3 regions of the Vibrio sp. 2033 genome follow, and region 3 is predicted to be linked to each of the others. Evidence: riboswitches for the same ligand, from Rfam matches in the RefSeq annotation. Region 3 holds a riboswitch; each other region holds the start of a gene.

Evidence for each region. Region 3 has a riboswitch for thiamine pyrophosphate ahead of thiC (phosphomethylpyrimidine synthase ThiC). Riboswitches for the same ligand answer to the same signal wherever they lie in the genome.
Region 1: it holds a riboswitch for thiamine pyrophosphate, as region 3 does, so the genes downstream of both, thiD (bifunctional hydroxymethylpyrimidine kinase/phosphomethylpyrimidine kinase) here and thiC (phosphomethylpyrimidine synthase ThiC) in region 3, are expected to answer to the same signal.
Region 2: it holds a riboswitch for thiamine pyrophosphate, as region 3 does, so the genes downstream of both, thiB (thiamine ABC transporter substrate binding subunit) here and thiC (phosphomethylpyrimidine synthase ThiC) in region 3, are expected to answer to the same signal.

Annotation. Positions count from the first base shown of each region.
Region 1 is NZ_JAWOVC010000034.1:15,424-20,846, forward strand. It holds gene R7P74_RS23110 (ABC transporter ATP-binding protein) at 1-707, opposite strand, end outside; gene thiD (bifunctional hydroxymethylpyrimidine kinase/phosphomethylpyrimidine kinase) at 697-1,554, opposite strand; TPP riboswitch at 1,652-1,759, opposite strand; gene R7P74_RS23120 (TldD/PmbA family protein) at 2,071-3,456, shown strand; gene R7P74_RS23125 (TldD/PmbA family protein) at 3,456-4,799, shown strand; gene trmY (tRNA (pseudouridine(54)-N(1))-methyltransferase TrmY) at 4,878-5,423, opposite strand, start outside.
Region 2 is NZ_JAWOVC010000004.1:76,853-82,275, reverse strand. It holds gene thiQ (thiamine ABC transporter ATP-binding protein) at 1-284, opposite strand, end outside; gene thiP (thiamine/thiamine pyrophosphate ABC transporter permease ThiP) at 284-1,870, opposite strand; gene thiB (thiamine ABC transporter substrate binding subunit) at 1,912-2,904, opposite strand; TPP riboswitch at 2,977-3,113, opposite strand; gene R7P74_RS07945 (flavin prenyltransferase UbiX) at 3,151-3,789, opposite strand; gene mpl (UDP-N-acetylmuramate:L-alanyl-gamma-D-glutamyl-meso-diaminopimelate ligase) at 3,795-5,153, opposite strand.
Region 3 is NZ_JAWOVC010000027.1:32,752-38,174, reverse strand. It holds gene R7P74_RS22225 (multicopper oxidase family protein) at 1-1,383, shown strand; gene crcB (fluoride efflux transporter CrcB) at 1,507-1,890, shown strand; TPP riboswitch at 1,951-2,049, shown strand; gene thiC (phosphomethylpyrimidine synthase ThiC) at 2,213-4,153, shown strand; gene R7P74_RS22210 (thiamine phosphate synthase) at 4,153-5,423, shown strand, end outside.

The DNA of each region.
Region 1 (5,423 bases), on a different contig from region 3:
GCGCATTCTCCATCGAGAACTCGTGGAGGCGTAGAACCCGGAACAACCAAGTGCTGAGCTTGCGCAGGTGAGCCTTGCAATACATAGAGTTGATGAGCTAATCGCACCGCTTCTTGTGGGTCGTGGGTAATCAGAACAACCGTCTTATCTTTCAATAATTCGGCAGACAAGGTTTGCAACTTATGGCGAGTAACCGCGTCCAGCGCAGAGAAGGGCTCATCCATCAGAACCAGAGGCTTGTCTTGCATCAGAGTACGAGCAAGGGCAACACGCTGTCTCATACCGCCAGAGAGCTGAGCTGGCTTAGCATCCGCGTAATCGGCGAGTCCCACTTGGCTGAGTAAAGTCAGTGCACGTTGTCTATTTTGCTCTGGTGCTTGCTCTTGAGAAAATCGAGAACTGAGGCAGACGTTGTCTAACACATTCAACCACGGTAGCAATAAATCCTGTTGAGCCATGTAAGCGATACGGTCATGCAGTGCAGCGCCATCGGTTGTGATGAGTTCGCCATGCCAGTCAACTTGGTCATCCAGTAGGCCAGCTAAGTAACGCAATATTGTGGTTTTCCCGCAGCCACTTCGTCCGAGTAATACCGTCCATTTACCGACGGGAATGGTCATGTTCATTCCTGCTAAAGTCGGTGTTTGGCTATCTTTGTATCGCAGGCTAGCATCGGAAAGCTGAATGCCAATCGCGTTAGCGAACATAGGTATGACCCGCAAAGAAGTGATTCACAGGGCCGTGACCTTTACCGACATCCAATTCATCAGCGTGTGCGATAGCTTGGCTGATGTACTGCTTACCAAGGTGCACCGCTTTGTGTAGGTTGTTGCCTTGGCTAAGGTAAGACGCAATGGCGGAAGACAGTGTACAGCCCGTACCGTGTGTGTTTTTGGTCGGAAAACGCTTGGCGCTGATTAACTCGGCACAGTCTTGCATGATCAGCAGATCGTTGCTGTTTTCATTTTCTTCAAGATGACCGCCTTTGAGCAGAATAGCTTTGGCACCAAGTGCACGAAGGTCGGTAATCATATCGTTCATTTCAGATTCTGATTGAGGCACTGGCTTACCCGTCAATGCTGCACCTTCTGGCAGGTTAGGAGTGATGATGTCTGCCAGTGGAATTAGTTCTTCTTTTAATGTGCTGATTGCTGATTGCTCAAGTAGCAAATCGCCGCTGGTGGCGACCATGACGGGATCAATCACAAGATGTTTAGGTTGGTATTGCTTAATCTTGTTAGCAACGACTTTAATGATGTTCGAATCCGCCAGCATGCCGACTTTTACCGCCACAATATTGAGATCGGTAAACACTGCATCGAGTTGGGTTTCAACGTGATCAAGAGGAATAGGGAAAATCGCAGAAACGCCTTGCGTGTTTTGTGAGGTGATGGCGGTAATCACTGAGCAGGCAAAGCTGCCAGTTGCGGACATCGCTTTGATATCGGCTTGGATGCCTGCGCCGCCGCCGCTGTCGGAGCCTGCGATGGTTAAGACAACAGGGGTAGGCAAGGCTGGCGTTTGATGTGAATGAGGTTGTGATTGCTGCGTCATGGTCGCTCCTACTACAAGACGTATAGGAACTGACTTTGACCGTTGCAGATAGATCGATTTTTCGATCGCTATCGCTTACCTAAGAGGGGCGACGAAAGGCAAAGTGTGCATAGTTCCCTACGTCAGTGCTAACTGAATCAGGTTCAACGGGTCTCGAATTTCGATCTCAGCCAACACTTGTCGTGTGGCCCCCCGACTATTTCGTTCGGATGATAGCAGGACCATTGCGGAAGGGATACGTTTTTTGAGCGTAATTATAATGAGTATTCAATTATGCGAGGTGAGTGATAAAGTAAGCACCTAAATGGTTTGCTGGGTGGAATTTACTAGTGCAACGCTCTGGTGAATGAGCAGAACCTGGAATATTTAATAAATAATCGTGGTCTCGTTAAGCAAGGATTAGCACAAAACAAGGTTAAAAAACTGTTAAAATTTAACGTGTTGCCAATTTAACTTTGTTGAACTTTTTCACAGTTAATTAGGAAGGCTAAGACGATCATCGAGCAAGGAGACTTCATGCTTAATTCTGTAACAGCGAAGTCAGTGATCGATCATGCTCTCTTTTTGGGGGCTGATTTCGCTGAACTATTCGTTGAACATCACCAAACCAACACTGTCCAGATCGCATCTGGTGAAGTGGATAAGGTTAACTCGGGTATCGATTTTGGTATCGGTATTCGTCTTTTTTTCGGTCATAAGGTGCTTTACGGTTACACCAACAGCACAGATGAAGCCGAACTAAAGCGCGTAACCTCGCTGCTTGCTGCAAAAGACAAGCGTGAGCAAATCGCGTCAGCGGGTTCTTTGAATTTGAACCGCTACCCAATCCAACATGGTTGCCGCATGCCGCTAAGTAAGGATGCTAACCTAGATTCAAAAATCGCGTTTCTATTGAAAGTTGACCAAGCCGCACGTGCTGAGAGTGAGCATATCAGCCAGTTTATTGGCAGCGTTCTTCAGCGCGAGCAACAAGTGTCTATCTTCAACTCAGAAGGTCTACACGTTGACGATACTCGCCACTACATTCGTGTTGCTGGTAACACTGTCGCGCAAAAAGGTAATGAGCAGTCTTCTGGTATGGAAGGTCCTGGCGCTCTTGCTGGTTGGGAATTCAGTGAACAGCTTGATGCCAAAGAGCTAGGTCAAACTATCGCGCAGCAAGCGTTAGTAAAACTTGGCGCGGATGCTTGTCCATCGGGTGAAATGCCGGTGGTGATTGGTAACGGCTTTGGCGGCGTTATCTTCCATGAAGCATGTGGTCACTTGCTAGAAACCACTTCAGTTGCGAAGAAAGCATCAGTATTCCACGACAAGATGGGCGAAATGGTTGCTCACACCGCGGTGAATGCAGTCGATGATGGCACCATGACCAACGAATGGGGCTCGATTCATGTTGATGACGAAGGCATGAAGACTCAGCGTACCCAATTGATCAAAGACGGTAAGCTAACCAGCTTTATGGTCGATAAAATGGGTGGCATGAAGACAGGTTACGAACCTACGGGTTCTGGTCGTCGTCAAAACTACAAGTTCGCACCAACCTCGCGTATGCGTAATACCTTTATCGAAGAGGGCGAGCATTCACTTGATGACATGCTGGCAGGCATCGAGCGTGGTATCTATGCGAAGAAGATGGGCGGTGGCTCGGTTCAACCGGGTACGGGTGAGTTTAACTTTGCTGTTCGTGAAGCTTATCTCATTGAAAATGGCAAAATCACCAAGCCTCTGAAAACAGCAACGCTGATCAGCACGGGTCCAAAAGTGTTGAAAGAAATCAGCATGGTCGGCAAAGACATGGCACTTGCGCCGGGCATGTGTGGTTCCGTAAGTGGTTCAGTACCAACAACAGTCGGTCAGCCAACACTGAAAGTCGATAACATTCTGGTAGGAGGCGGTAACTAATGAGCCAAGAACAACAACTTCTTAATGCGGTTGATTACGTCCTATCAGAAGCAAAACGCCAAGGTGCAGAAGCGGACGTCATTGTAAACCGCAACAGCAGCTTTTCTCTGAAAGCGAACCAAGGAAAGCTGGATGAGTACAAAGTAAGCTCAAGCCAAGTGCTGGGTGTTCGTGTTGTGAAAGATGCGCGTGTTGCAACGAGCTATTCTGAGTCGTTAGAACAACCAAGCTTAGATTTGATGCTGACTAATGCACTGCAAAGCGCTCGTTTTTCCAAGCAAGATGAACATCAGACCATTAGTTGTGTGAACAGCCAAATCACGACTGACGTGGCTGAGATTGCTCAAGAAGACACAACTTCGGTTGATGAAAAAATTGAACTGTCTCTCGCACTTGAGCAAGGCGTAGTGGCTCTGCCTCACGCTTCTAGCGCACCATACAATGGTTACAGTGACGGTGAAACTCAGCTCATCATCGCGAATACTCAAGGTACGTTATGTCAACATTTCGAGCGATCGTTCACTTGTTACGCGTATACCTTGTTTGAAAAAGACGGCAAACAGTCGATGGCGGGAAGAATGTCGCTAGGTCGCCGTTTTGATGAGTTGGCTCCAGCTTATTGTATAGAAGGCGGTTACAAGCTTGCTCGTGATCTTCTTGAAGGTGTACCGGTTGCGACGGGTAACTACCCCGCTATTTTCCACATCAATGCGCTGGCAAGTTTATTCGGTGCTTTCGGCAGTGCTTTCTCTGGCGTAAGCGCGATGAAAGGCATTACGCCACTGGGTGATAAGCTTGGTCAACGTGTTGCGAGTGATTTAATTACCTTTACTGATACGGCTTACATGCCAAATGGTATGGCAATCGCAAGTTTTGATAGTGAAGGCTTTGCTACTCAAGACAATGTGATGATTGCTAATGGCCAACTGAATACGCTATTGCACAATAGCCAAACAGCGAATTATTTGGGTGCAGTGTCGACGGCAAGTGCCGCTCGCGGTGCAAAATCGAGCTTAGACGTATCAGCGAATCACAAAGTGATTGCGACAGGCAACAGCAGTGCATCAGAAGTAAAAGCGGGAGAGTACCTAGAGTTAGTCGAGCTTCAAGGTGTCCATTCTGGTGCGGATGCAGTGAGTGGTGATTTCTCATTTGGTGCGAGTGGCTTCTTGTGCCGTGATGGAGAGCGCGTTCAACCAGTTCGTGGGATCACGGTAGCGGGTAACTTCTACAAGATGCTGCAAGAAGTTGAGGCAGTGGGTGATACTCAGTTAATTAACGATAGCCGAACTTTCTTCTCGCCAGACGTTCGTTTTGCTCGTTTGAGCATTGGTGGTAAGTAAACTTAGCATCCCTATAGAAACAAAAAAGAGGACTCAATGGAGTCCTCTTTCATTGTCTAGCAACGTGTGCGTGAATAACTAGAATTCGCGTATGTCCAACTCATTGTGGATCAATACCACACACTGAGAAGCGAAAAGCATCTTAGGACCTAAGCTGATCTTCTCTGTGCCAAGGCGCTTTAAGCTGTTAAAAGACTTTTTCGGCATCGGTATATGGTCAGTTAGCAAGAAACATGGATTTTCACCAATTTCTGCATCACGAACAAATTCGCCTTTCTTATCCAACATATATAGTTGGTGATCTTCTGCCAGCTCTTGTACTAGGCGTTCAAAGCTCACTGTACGAACGGTAATACCAGGTTCGACTTCACGAAGTTGCTCTTTACCCATACCAACCGAAGCATCCAAAGCGCGAGCCACTGCTGCAATCAAGGTTGACTCATGGAAGCCGCCAATGTTGGTGATGTCGTTGGAGCGAATAGTAATGGTGCGTGAGAAGTCTTTTGTGCTTTCCAAAACCAAGTGAACAACCACATCTTCACGGTGTGATTGAGCAACGAACATAGTGTTCATCATGGTATGAGCAAGAATCTCTGTATGCGCTTCATTACCAACACCTTCTAA
Region 2 (5,423 bases), on a different contig from region 3:
CCCAAACCGATGTTGTCACGCACCGATAAGTGAGCAAACAAATTGTGCTCTTGGAACAACATAGAGAACGGACGCAGATAAGGCTCTTTACGCACAATGGACTCACCATCAACACAAATATCACCACGGTCAGGATGGATGAATCCTGCCACCAACGCCAGCAAGGTTGACTTCCCTGCCCCACTTGGTCCCATCAGCGATACAATCTGTCCTTGCTCAATCGTTAAGTCAAAACGAAACAGTTCACGTTGGTAGGTGTACTGCACATCATCCAACACTAACATTACGCTCTCTCCTTCGTTTTCAATACTTTCTCAATCAAGGCAAAACAGCCCACACTCAACAACAATAGGGTCACCGATACCACCGCAGCTGCGTCCATCTGATAACTGCCAAGCAACTGGAACAAATACAGAGGTAAGGTACGAAACTCTTGTCCACCAAACAGTGCGATGGCACTTAAATCCCCTATTGCAAACATAAAGCTGATCGCAAACGCATGTGCAAACGGCTTGCGTAGCGCCTGCCACTCCACCACTTTAAACCGTTGCCAGCCACGCATGCCTAAGCTGGCACATACATACTGATACTGTTGTTCAATGTGCAGCATTGGCTGCGCTAGCGTTTTGATCACGTAAGGCAAAGCCATCAAACCGTTCACCAAAATCACGACAAAAAATGCCAAGCTAAAAACATCGGTAAATGCGCGCAGTAGTAAGAATAAACCGGTGCTAATCACCAGACCTGGAGTCACCAAAATAATGGTGCCGATTAACTCTATCTGATCGGCTCGCGTGTTTTTGTACTGCAACCGCCAACGGCGACTGGTCAATAGTATGGACACCCCTGCAGCGACCGCAAGCACGCTAGCGACACAGGCGACTTTGAGGGAGTTCAATAGCGCAAACCAAAAACGCTCATCGGTTAATACTGTCCAAACTTGTTGGTTGATGCCACTCAGTAACACCATCAATAACGGCGGTATTACCAGTAAAAAGGCACCTATGATCCAAAAGCTATCCCAAGCTTTTGACCACCCATGATCCTTCGTTAAATATTGCTGTACCGATGTGCTTCCAGCACTGATAGAAACAGGCCTTGTTAACTTCTGCACTCCAATAGCAAGCAGTCCACATAACAGCATCTGCCACAGCGCCAATAACGCCCCAGCTTGTAAATCAAAATCAAACTTAATCGCTTGGTAAATGGCCAATTCAATGGTGGTGGATTTTGGCCCGCCCCCCAACGCCATTACAGTGGCAAAACTGGTAAAGCACAACATAAACACCAACCCACAAACGTGGGGAAGCTGCTGCCTTAAACGCGGCCATTCTACCCAGCGAAACTTATCCCAATGGCTCATCCCAAGATGCGCGCAAAGCTTATGCTGCTCGGCAGGAATAGACTCCAAGGCTTGCAGAAGCAATCGTGCCGCGTAAGGTAAATTAAAGAACACATGGGCGAGTAAAATGCCGTTCAAACCGTAAATAGAGAATGGCAGTTTAGTGTCGAAACTTTGCAACCACTGCGCCAACAAACCACTGTTGCCATAAATCGCTAACAGCCCAAAAACACCAACCAAAACCGGCAAAACCAGTGTCGATGCAAACAGCTTAAGCAGTAATGATTTACCAATAAATTGGCGACGCGAAAGTGCGTGCGCTACTGGAATGGCAAAGCCAACACTGAGCAATGTGGAAAGAAACGCTTGGTAGAAACTGAACTTGGTGACATGTTGATAGTACGGGTCGCCCCATACCACAGACACATCAAGTGAAGGGGCTTGAACAATCAAAGCACCTAGGGCAGAAATAACAAAGGTCGCGATGATCATCGCGACCCCTAAACCTATTTTTGGAACAGAATTCAAAGGTAAAACCTATCTCATTCAGATGAGGGTGGAAACGTCAGCTAAAACGTCAATGCGCTTTGCCATTCGCGAATCCAAGACTTACGCATTTTTGCCACTTCATCAGCACTAAAGCTCAACGACTTGCTTGGAACACTCAAAGTTTCAAAACCTTTAGGTAACTCAACGTCAGTGACTGGGTACATCCAGTTACCCGTTGGCATCGCCGATTGGAACTCATCACTTAAAATGAAACTCATAAATTGATCAGCAAGTTCTGAATTTTTTGCCCCTTTCACTTTGGCGGCGACTTCAACTTGCATGTAGTGGCCTTCAGCAAAATTCGCCGTCGCAAACTTCGAATCGTTTTCCGCAATTAAGTGGTACGCAGGTGAGGAGGTGTAAGAAAGCACTAAATCGGACTCACCATTGAGGAACATGGAATACGCTTCAGACCAACCTTTCGTGACCGTTACGGTTTTGCTCGCTAGCTTCTGCCACGCTTGCGTCACATCGTCGCCATAAATAGATTTCATCCATAGCATCAAGCCTTGGCCCGGCGTTGAAGTCCGCGGATCTTGGTAAATCACTTTCAGATCGTCGCGCGTTTCCACCAGCTCTTTCATGCTTTTCGGCGGATTAGTCATTTTCTCTTTGTTGTACACAAACGCGAAGTAGCCGTAATCGTACGGTACAAACGTCGTGTCGCTCCAACCGTTTGGTAACACTGTATTGGACGTATCTACATTGTGCTCGGCAAGCAGACCGGTTTTCTTCGCTTCTGCCATCAGATTGTTATCCAAACCTAATACGATGTCCGCTTTGCTATTACCGCCTTCAAGACGAAGACGATTCAGAATCGACACACCATCGTCCAACGCTACGAAGTTAACGTCACAGCCACATTTTGCTTCAAAAGCTTGCTCGATTTTAGGACCCGGCCCCCAATCTGCGGCAAAAGAGTCGTAGGTATAGATGGTTAATGTGTTTTCAGCGGCAAACGCTGAAGTAGAGGTGATTGCAGCTAAGGCAATCAGATTTAGAGTGGGTTTCACTGCTCGCTCTCCATGAGTATTTCAGAGAAATAAGTTGAGCGGCACAGGGTTTGAGGCGGCTATTAAGGACTTCCAATATCCAGACTCAATTCCTACGCCAGCATTATCTGGTTCAGGTAATACGGGTCCCTAGTTAAACACTTAGGTCTCAGCGCCCCAATGCATTGATTGACTCAATGCTAAATGGGTTTGCTCCCCGATGAGTTGGATGGATTGTAAAGGTATTTGAGTGGTTACACAATCAGCTCACGAGCGCTGGTCATAACCCCAACGAGGCACCAAACCTTGCTCAATACCTAAGTGGTCAAGAATTCTCGCCACCATAAAATCCACTAAGTCTTCAATACTCTTTGGCTGATGATAGAAGCCTGGAGCTGCTGGCATGATGGTGACGCCCATTTGCGACAGTTTGTGCATGTTCTCCAGATGTAGCGTTGAAAATGGTGTTTCGCGAACCACGAGCAACAGCTGCCCGCGCTCTTTCATTACCACATCAGCGGCCCGCTCGATCAAGTTATCTGACATACCATGCGCAATCGCTGCAACGCTTCCCGCAGAACATGGGCAAACCACCATTTGCTTGGGTGCAGCAGAACCAGACGCAACCGGCGAGAACCAATCGTCTTTACCGCAAACGGTGATGTTATTTGGATTGCAGTTCAGGTGCTCTACTAATGCTTGCTGCGCCGCTTCTGGGCCACTTGGTAGCTTAAGATTATGCTCGGTTGCCATCACAACACGAGCCGCCGAAGAAATCAGAACGTAGACATGATAATCCGCCGCAACCAAGCATTCTAAAAGACGAAGGCCGTAGGGAGCACCAGAAGCACCCGTTAATGCCAACGTGATGGCTTTTTTATGAGAGGGTTGTGTTTTGTTTTGCATATCAATCAGGCTTTTTGTTTTAACTGCTCAAGAAGTTTTCCGTGAATACCACCAAAGCCACCGTTGCTCATGACTAGAATTTGGTCACCTGGTCGCGCACGTTCGACGATCTTGGCTACAAAGTTATCTATATCCGCATCGACAAACGCTGGCTGTGTGCATTGGTCGGCAATGTCTTGCACAGACCACTCGATATTATCTGGCTGGAACAAGAAGACTTCATCTGCACTGTGTAGTGACTCTGCAAGTGTGTTTTTGTGTACGCCACGCTTCATGGTGGCAGAACGCGGCTCTAACACAGCAAGGATGCGTTTTTCACCTACCTTGTTACGCAAACCACCGACTGTAAGTTCAATTGCCGTTGGGTGATGCGCAAAATCATCGTAAACCGTCACACCTTGTTCTTCACCTTTCAGCTCTAAACGGCGCTTGGTATTGATGAAACGCCCTAATGCTTGGCAAGCAAGATCCGGAGTGACTCCAACATGTCGTGCAGCAGCGATTGCCATCAGCGCATTATCCACATTGTGGTCACCCACCAAATTCCATTCGACGGTACCAACCTTCTCGCCTTGCAACGCAACGTCAAATTTTGAGCCATCAAGCACTAATTTGTGCGCTTGCCAGTCACCATCAACACCTGAAAACTGCTTTTCTGTCCAGCAACCACGCTCTAATACATCCGCTAACGCTTGATCCTGCCTCGGCGCTAAGATCAATCCATTGCCCGGTACAGTTCGCACTAAATGATGGAATTGGCGTTTGATCGCTTCTAGATCATCGAAGATATCAGCATGATCGAACTCAAGGTTATTCATGATTAAAGTGCGAGGATGGTAATGCACAAACTTAGAACGCTTATCGAAAAAAGCACTGTCATATTCGTCCGCTTCAACGACAAAAAACATACTTTCACCCAAACGAGCAGACACTCCGAAGTTACCGAGTACCCCACCGACTAAGAAACCCGGTTGATAACCACAATCTTCAAGTATCCAAGCAAGCATGCTCGACGTGGTCGTTTTCCCATGTGTACCCGATACCGCCAATACCCAACGATCATGCAGCAAAAACTCGTTGAGCCACTGCGGGCCAGAGGTGTAACGCATGTTAGTGTTGAGCACATGCTCGACACAAGGGTTACCACGGCTCATCGCATTACCAATCACCACAAGATCTGGTTGAGGGTCGAGTTGAGACGGGTCAAAGCCTTCAATAATTTCAATACCTTGAGACTCAAGCAGTGTGCTCATTGGCGGATAAACGTTGGCATCAGAACCAGTGACTTTATGTCCTAATTGGCGCGCTAGAATCGCTGCGCCGCCCATAAATGTGCCACAGATACCCAAGATATGAATGTGCATAAGCTAAACCTTGTAATGCGTTTTTTAATGCTTTCATTATCGCGATTACCGCCTGAAAAGCGAGTGACTTTAGCCTTCTTCTTGCAGTCCCTTTCACAAATATGACAAGGTTGAACACAGACTGTACAACCTCTTGCTTACTGATGAATCCCTCAAACAAGTCTACAAATAAATTGAGATCTCAAACAGTTACTTCATTACCATTAAAAAGATCTGCGACTTAAACTTACATCCAGCGCAATCGTTTAACATCCATAAAGAGATGCTCAC
Region 3 (5,423 bases):
ATGGATATATCTCGTCGACGCTTTCTTCAATCATCCTTAGCAATCTCCGCGCTTGCCGTTCTACCTGCATGTTCTCTATCTAGGAGCACTAATAAGCAGGGGCAATATATATACGATATCACTGCAGAACCTTCTACTGCAGAATTGGTCCCTGGGTTTAACACAGACGTACTCGCATTTAATGGTTCGATTCCAGCGCCTGTGATTCGTTGTCGCCAAGGCGAGAAAGTTATAATTCGGTTTACTAACAAGCTTTCAGAGCCGACTACAATCCACTGGCATGGCTTGCGAATCCCTATTGAAATGGATGGTGTACCTTTCTTAAGCCAGCCGCCTATCATGCCGGGTGAAACATTCGTTTATGAATTTACACCACCAGATGCAGGCACGTTTTGGTATCACCCCCACATGAATAGCGTTAAGCAACTTGGTATGGGCTTAGTTGGGCTAATTATCGTTGAAGAGGCTGAGCCTGTTCTATTTGATGAAGAACAGGAAATAGTTCTAAAGCATTGGCATTTAGACAAACAAGGTCAGTGGAAGAACCTTATGGTACCGCGCTTGAGCGCTCGTATGGGGACTCCCGGAGAGTGGAGTAGCGTCAATGGTGTGCATGAACCTGTTTATACGCTGAAGCAGAATGCTACCACGCGATTAAGAATTGCTAACGTCGATAACACCATTACTTACCCGATCGCTATTGAAGGTGCAGAGGCTTGGGTTATTGCTATTGATGGTAACCCTGTTAAAACGCCTTATAAGCTCACTCAGCATAAAATTGGTCCAGGAATGAGGTTAGATGTCGGATTGATTGCTCCGAAGGCTGGAACACGTGTTTATGTGCGTCAAATGAAAGGACGCTTCCCATTCCCTTTGTGCGAGTTTGACGTTGTTGAGTCTGACTTGCCGAGCAACCAGAAACTGCCTTTATTACCTCTCAACCCTGTGCCAGCTCTCGATTTGAAAAATGCAGAGCAAATCGATTATGTGTTTGAGTGGGAGGGGGCGATCACTCCTGCTGATAAATCGGGCAAAGCGATACCTAAGTTCTGGCTGATGAACAAACGGGCTTGGGAGGGAATGAGCAAAGATAATATTCCAGCGCCGCTTTCAACATTGGAGATGGGAAAAACCTATATCTTCAACCTAAAGAACGTCACCCAATATCATCATCCTATTCATCTTCATGGACACACATTTACGGTTCTTGAGTTAGATGGCAAAAAACTCGACGAACCGTTTCATACCGATACGGTCTTACTTGGAAAAAACGGCAGTGCGAAAGCGGCATTTGTTGCAGATAACCCAGGGCGTTGGATGTACCATTGTCATGTAATTGAACATATGAAGACGGGTTTGATGGGTTACATTGAAGTAAAGTGACTCCTGTAACTTTTAAAATCTTGATAAGTTTTAAGCGCTATACTTTGCTGAATTCTAAGATTGTATAATCACTATTGCCGTAAATTTGATTACAATGTCGCCATTAAATTTTCTGGGGGAATTATGGGACAACTATCCGTTTTGGGTTTTATTGCATTGGGTGGTGCATTTGGTGCATGTTCTCGTTACTTAATTTCTGAACTTTGTGTCATTTTATTGGGGCGTGGTTTTCCATATGGTACGTTAACCGTTAACGTTGTTGGCTCATTTATGATGGGCTTATTGATAGCAGCTTTCGATAATGAACTTTTGGCAACGGAACCTTGGCGACAAGTGATTGGCTTGGGTTTTTTAGGGGCACTAACGACGTTTTCCACCTTCTCGATGGATAATGTGTTGCTTATGCAGCAGGGCGCTTTCTTTAAGATGGGGTTGAACGTATTGTTGAATGTCGTGTTAAGTATTTCAGCTGCGTGGATAGGCTTTCAATTATTGATGCGCAGCTAGCAAAGTAGTTAAAAATTGAACAGGTCGGCTTGGTTTCACCAAGCCGTTTTTATATACTGACATCACTTGTCGGAGTGCCATAAGGCTGAGACCGTTAATTCGGGATCCGTTGAACCTGATCAGATTAGAATCTGCGAAGGGAACAAGAGAAGATATTCACACCGGAGTTCTTTCTGGTTGATCTATCAAAAGTCGAATGTTGTTACAGGCAAATATCGTAAGCTTTAACTAGCCTTAATTTGACTCCTCTTGTCGCATCTATCCGCCAAGCATTTTTATCCAATTACTTTTTATCTAGTATAACAAAGCAAGGAAAAATGCTATGTCGAGTCGCAAACAAGCGAGACTGGAAGCAAAACAGTTCATTGATACACTCTCGGTACAACCGTACCCCAATTCAAGCAAAGTCTACGTAGAAGGCTCACGTCCAGATATTCGTGTGCCAATGCGTGAAATATCACTCGCCGATAGCCTTATTGGAGGCACAAAAGAAGCGCCTATTTTCGAGCCTAATGAGCCAGTACGCGTTTACGATACCTCGGGTGTATACACAGATCCAGAGCACACCATAGACCTCTATAGCGGCTTACCTAAGCTGAGAGAAGGGTGGATTGAAGAGCGTGCCGATACTGAGCTACTTGATGAAGTAAGCTCGGTGTACACCAAAGAACGCTTAGAAGACGAAACACTAGACGATCTTCGTTACGGTAATCTACCACGTATTCGACGTGCCAAAGATGGCCATTGTGTGACCCAATTGCACTATGCTCGCAAAGGTATTATTACCCCAGAAATGGAATATATCGCGCTGCGTGAAAACATGGGGCGTGCCAAGTATCGCGATGAAGTGCTGAATCAACAGCATCCGGGTCAAAGCTTTGGTGCGAACCTACCAAAGGACATTACTGCAGAGTTTGTGCGTAAAGAAGTCGCCGAAGGTCGCGCTATTATCCCTTCTAATATCAACCACCCAGAATCCGAACCAATGATCATTGGGCGTAACTTTTTGGTCAAAGTGAACGCCAACATCGGTAACTCATCGGTCACTTCTTCGATTGAAGAAGAAGTAGAGAAACTAGTGTGGGCGACGCGCTGGGGTGGCGATACCGTTATGGATCTCTCTACTGGACGCAATATTCACGAAACTCGCGAGTGGATTCTACGTAACAGTCCGGTTCCGATCGGTACCGTGCCAATGTACCAAGCGCTTGAGAAAGTGAACGGTGTTGCGGAAAACCTTAACTGGGAAGTGATGCGCGATACCCTGATTGAGCAAGCAGAGCAGGGCGTTGACTACTTTACTATCCATGCCGGTTTACTACTTCGTTATGTGCCAATGACTGCAAAACGCGTTACTGGCATCGTCTCTCGTGGTGGTTCTATCATCGCGAAATGGTGTTTAGCGCATCACCAAGAAAGCTTCTTATATACCCACTTCCGAGAGATCTGTGAAATCTGTGCTAAGTACGATGTCGCACTATCTCTTGGTGATGGTCTGCGCCCTGGCTCGGTAGCCGATGCTAACGACGAAGCGCAATTTGCAGAGCTTCGCACTCTTGGTGAGTTGACCAAGATAGCGTGGGAATACGACGTACAGGTGATAATCGAAGGTCCTGGTCATGTTCCAATGCATATGATCAAAGAGAACATGGAAGAGCAGTTAGAGCACTGTCATGAGGCTCCTTTCTATACCCTTGGTCCGCTGACGACAGACGTCGCTCCTGGTTACGACCATATTACTTCAGGCATCGGCGCTGCCATGATTGGTTGGTATGGCTGTGCAATGCTTTGCTACGTAACTCCTAAAGAGCATCTTGGCTTACCAAACAAAGAAGACGTGAAAGTAGGCATGATCACTTACAAGCTTGCTGCGCACGCCGCTGATTTAGCGAAAGGGCACCCTGGCGCTCAAGTTCGTGATAATGCGCTTTCTAAAGCTCGCTTCGAGTTCCGTTGGGAAGATCAATTTAACTTGTCGCTCGACCCAGATACTGCTCGTGCTTTCCATGATGAAACCTTGCCTCAAGAGTCCGGCAAAGTTGCTCACTTCTGTTCGATGTGTGGACCAAAGTTCTGCTCGATGAAGATCTCGCAAGAGGTACGAGAGTATGCGAAAGACACTGAGCAAGTTGCTGCGGACCAAGCTATATCGATCAAAATGCTGGATGATCCTCTTGAGGGGATGCGTCAGAAATCGCAAGAATTTAGAGAGTCAGGTTCTGAACTATACCACCCAGCAGCACATGCCGAGGTAAGTGACTAATGAGCAAAATCCTTATTCCGTCATCATTGATTGAACTGACTGGTTTAGTTCAGCAATGTTTGTTGTTGGCGAAAGAACAGGGTTTTAGCATCGAAGACATTGAGTTGGGTGTGAGCCCAACTCAATCTATTCAGCTTGTTCGCGACCAACAGACCACACGTATAACGACAGATCTTATTGATGGTTATGACTCTGAGCATGAGAGTTCATTTGTGTTCCATTACCGCTCTGCTTTATCGGTAGAAGCGTGTGCTAAGCAACCGTCGAAAGCGATTTATATTGGCATTGCTGATACGCAGGTATCCGATGAAAAGGAGAAAGTGCTTCAGCTTGATATCTGGCGTCACCCAATTAACAACGAAGTGAGAGCGCTTTCCGTTAAGTCCAAATTCAACGCAATGTTCAATCCTGAACATCACCTTGCTTGGATAGTAACGCTGACAGTACTCGATTTTCCTATCGAAGATGCGTTAACACTTGCTCGAGGAATGCTAACTCAGCAAGCGAATGTTTCACGTGAAACACTGTTGAATGACAACCTTGATGAGGGAAGATCTACTCGGTGGGCTGACCAATTTGATGATTTCCCCACACCTGTACTGGAGGATAACCGACTAGGTATTCAAGTTGGTTGGTCTGCACAAGGCGAGAGCGTTAGCTTTCCAACTCTGACTAAGCAAAGTCTAGGGCTCTATCCAGTCGTTGATGATGTTGCTTGGATTGAGCGTCTACTGCCACTAGGCATCAACACTATTCAACTGCGAATCAAGAACCCACAACAAGCCGATTTAGAACAACAGATCATTCGAGCAATTGAGCTAGGTCGTCAGTATCAAGCACAAGTGTTCATAAATGACTACTGGCAGTTGTCAATCAAGCATGGCGCTTATGGCGTTCACCTAGGACAAGAAGACATAGAAGAATCGAATTTGGCTCAGATAACTAAAGCCGGCATTCGTCTTGGTCTTTCTACTCATGGTTATTATGAGCTACTGCGCATCGTACAAATTCATCCTAGTTACATCGCGCTAGGGCATATTTTCCCAACCACCACAAAACAGATGCCATCGAAACCACAAGGTTTGGTGCGCTTGGCTTTGTATCAAAAGCTGATTGATAGCATTCCTTATACAAATACAGAGGCTGCTTTCAGAACTTCAAAAGACAAAGAAGTAAGTGACTATGTGCTTGGCTTTCCGACGGTTGCGATTGGTGGTATTGACCAATCTAATGCAGACCAAGTTTGGCGCATGGGCGTCTCTAGTTTGGC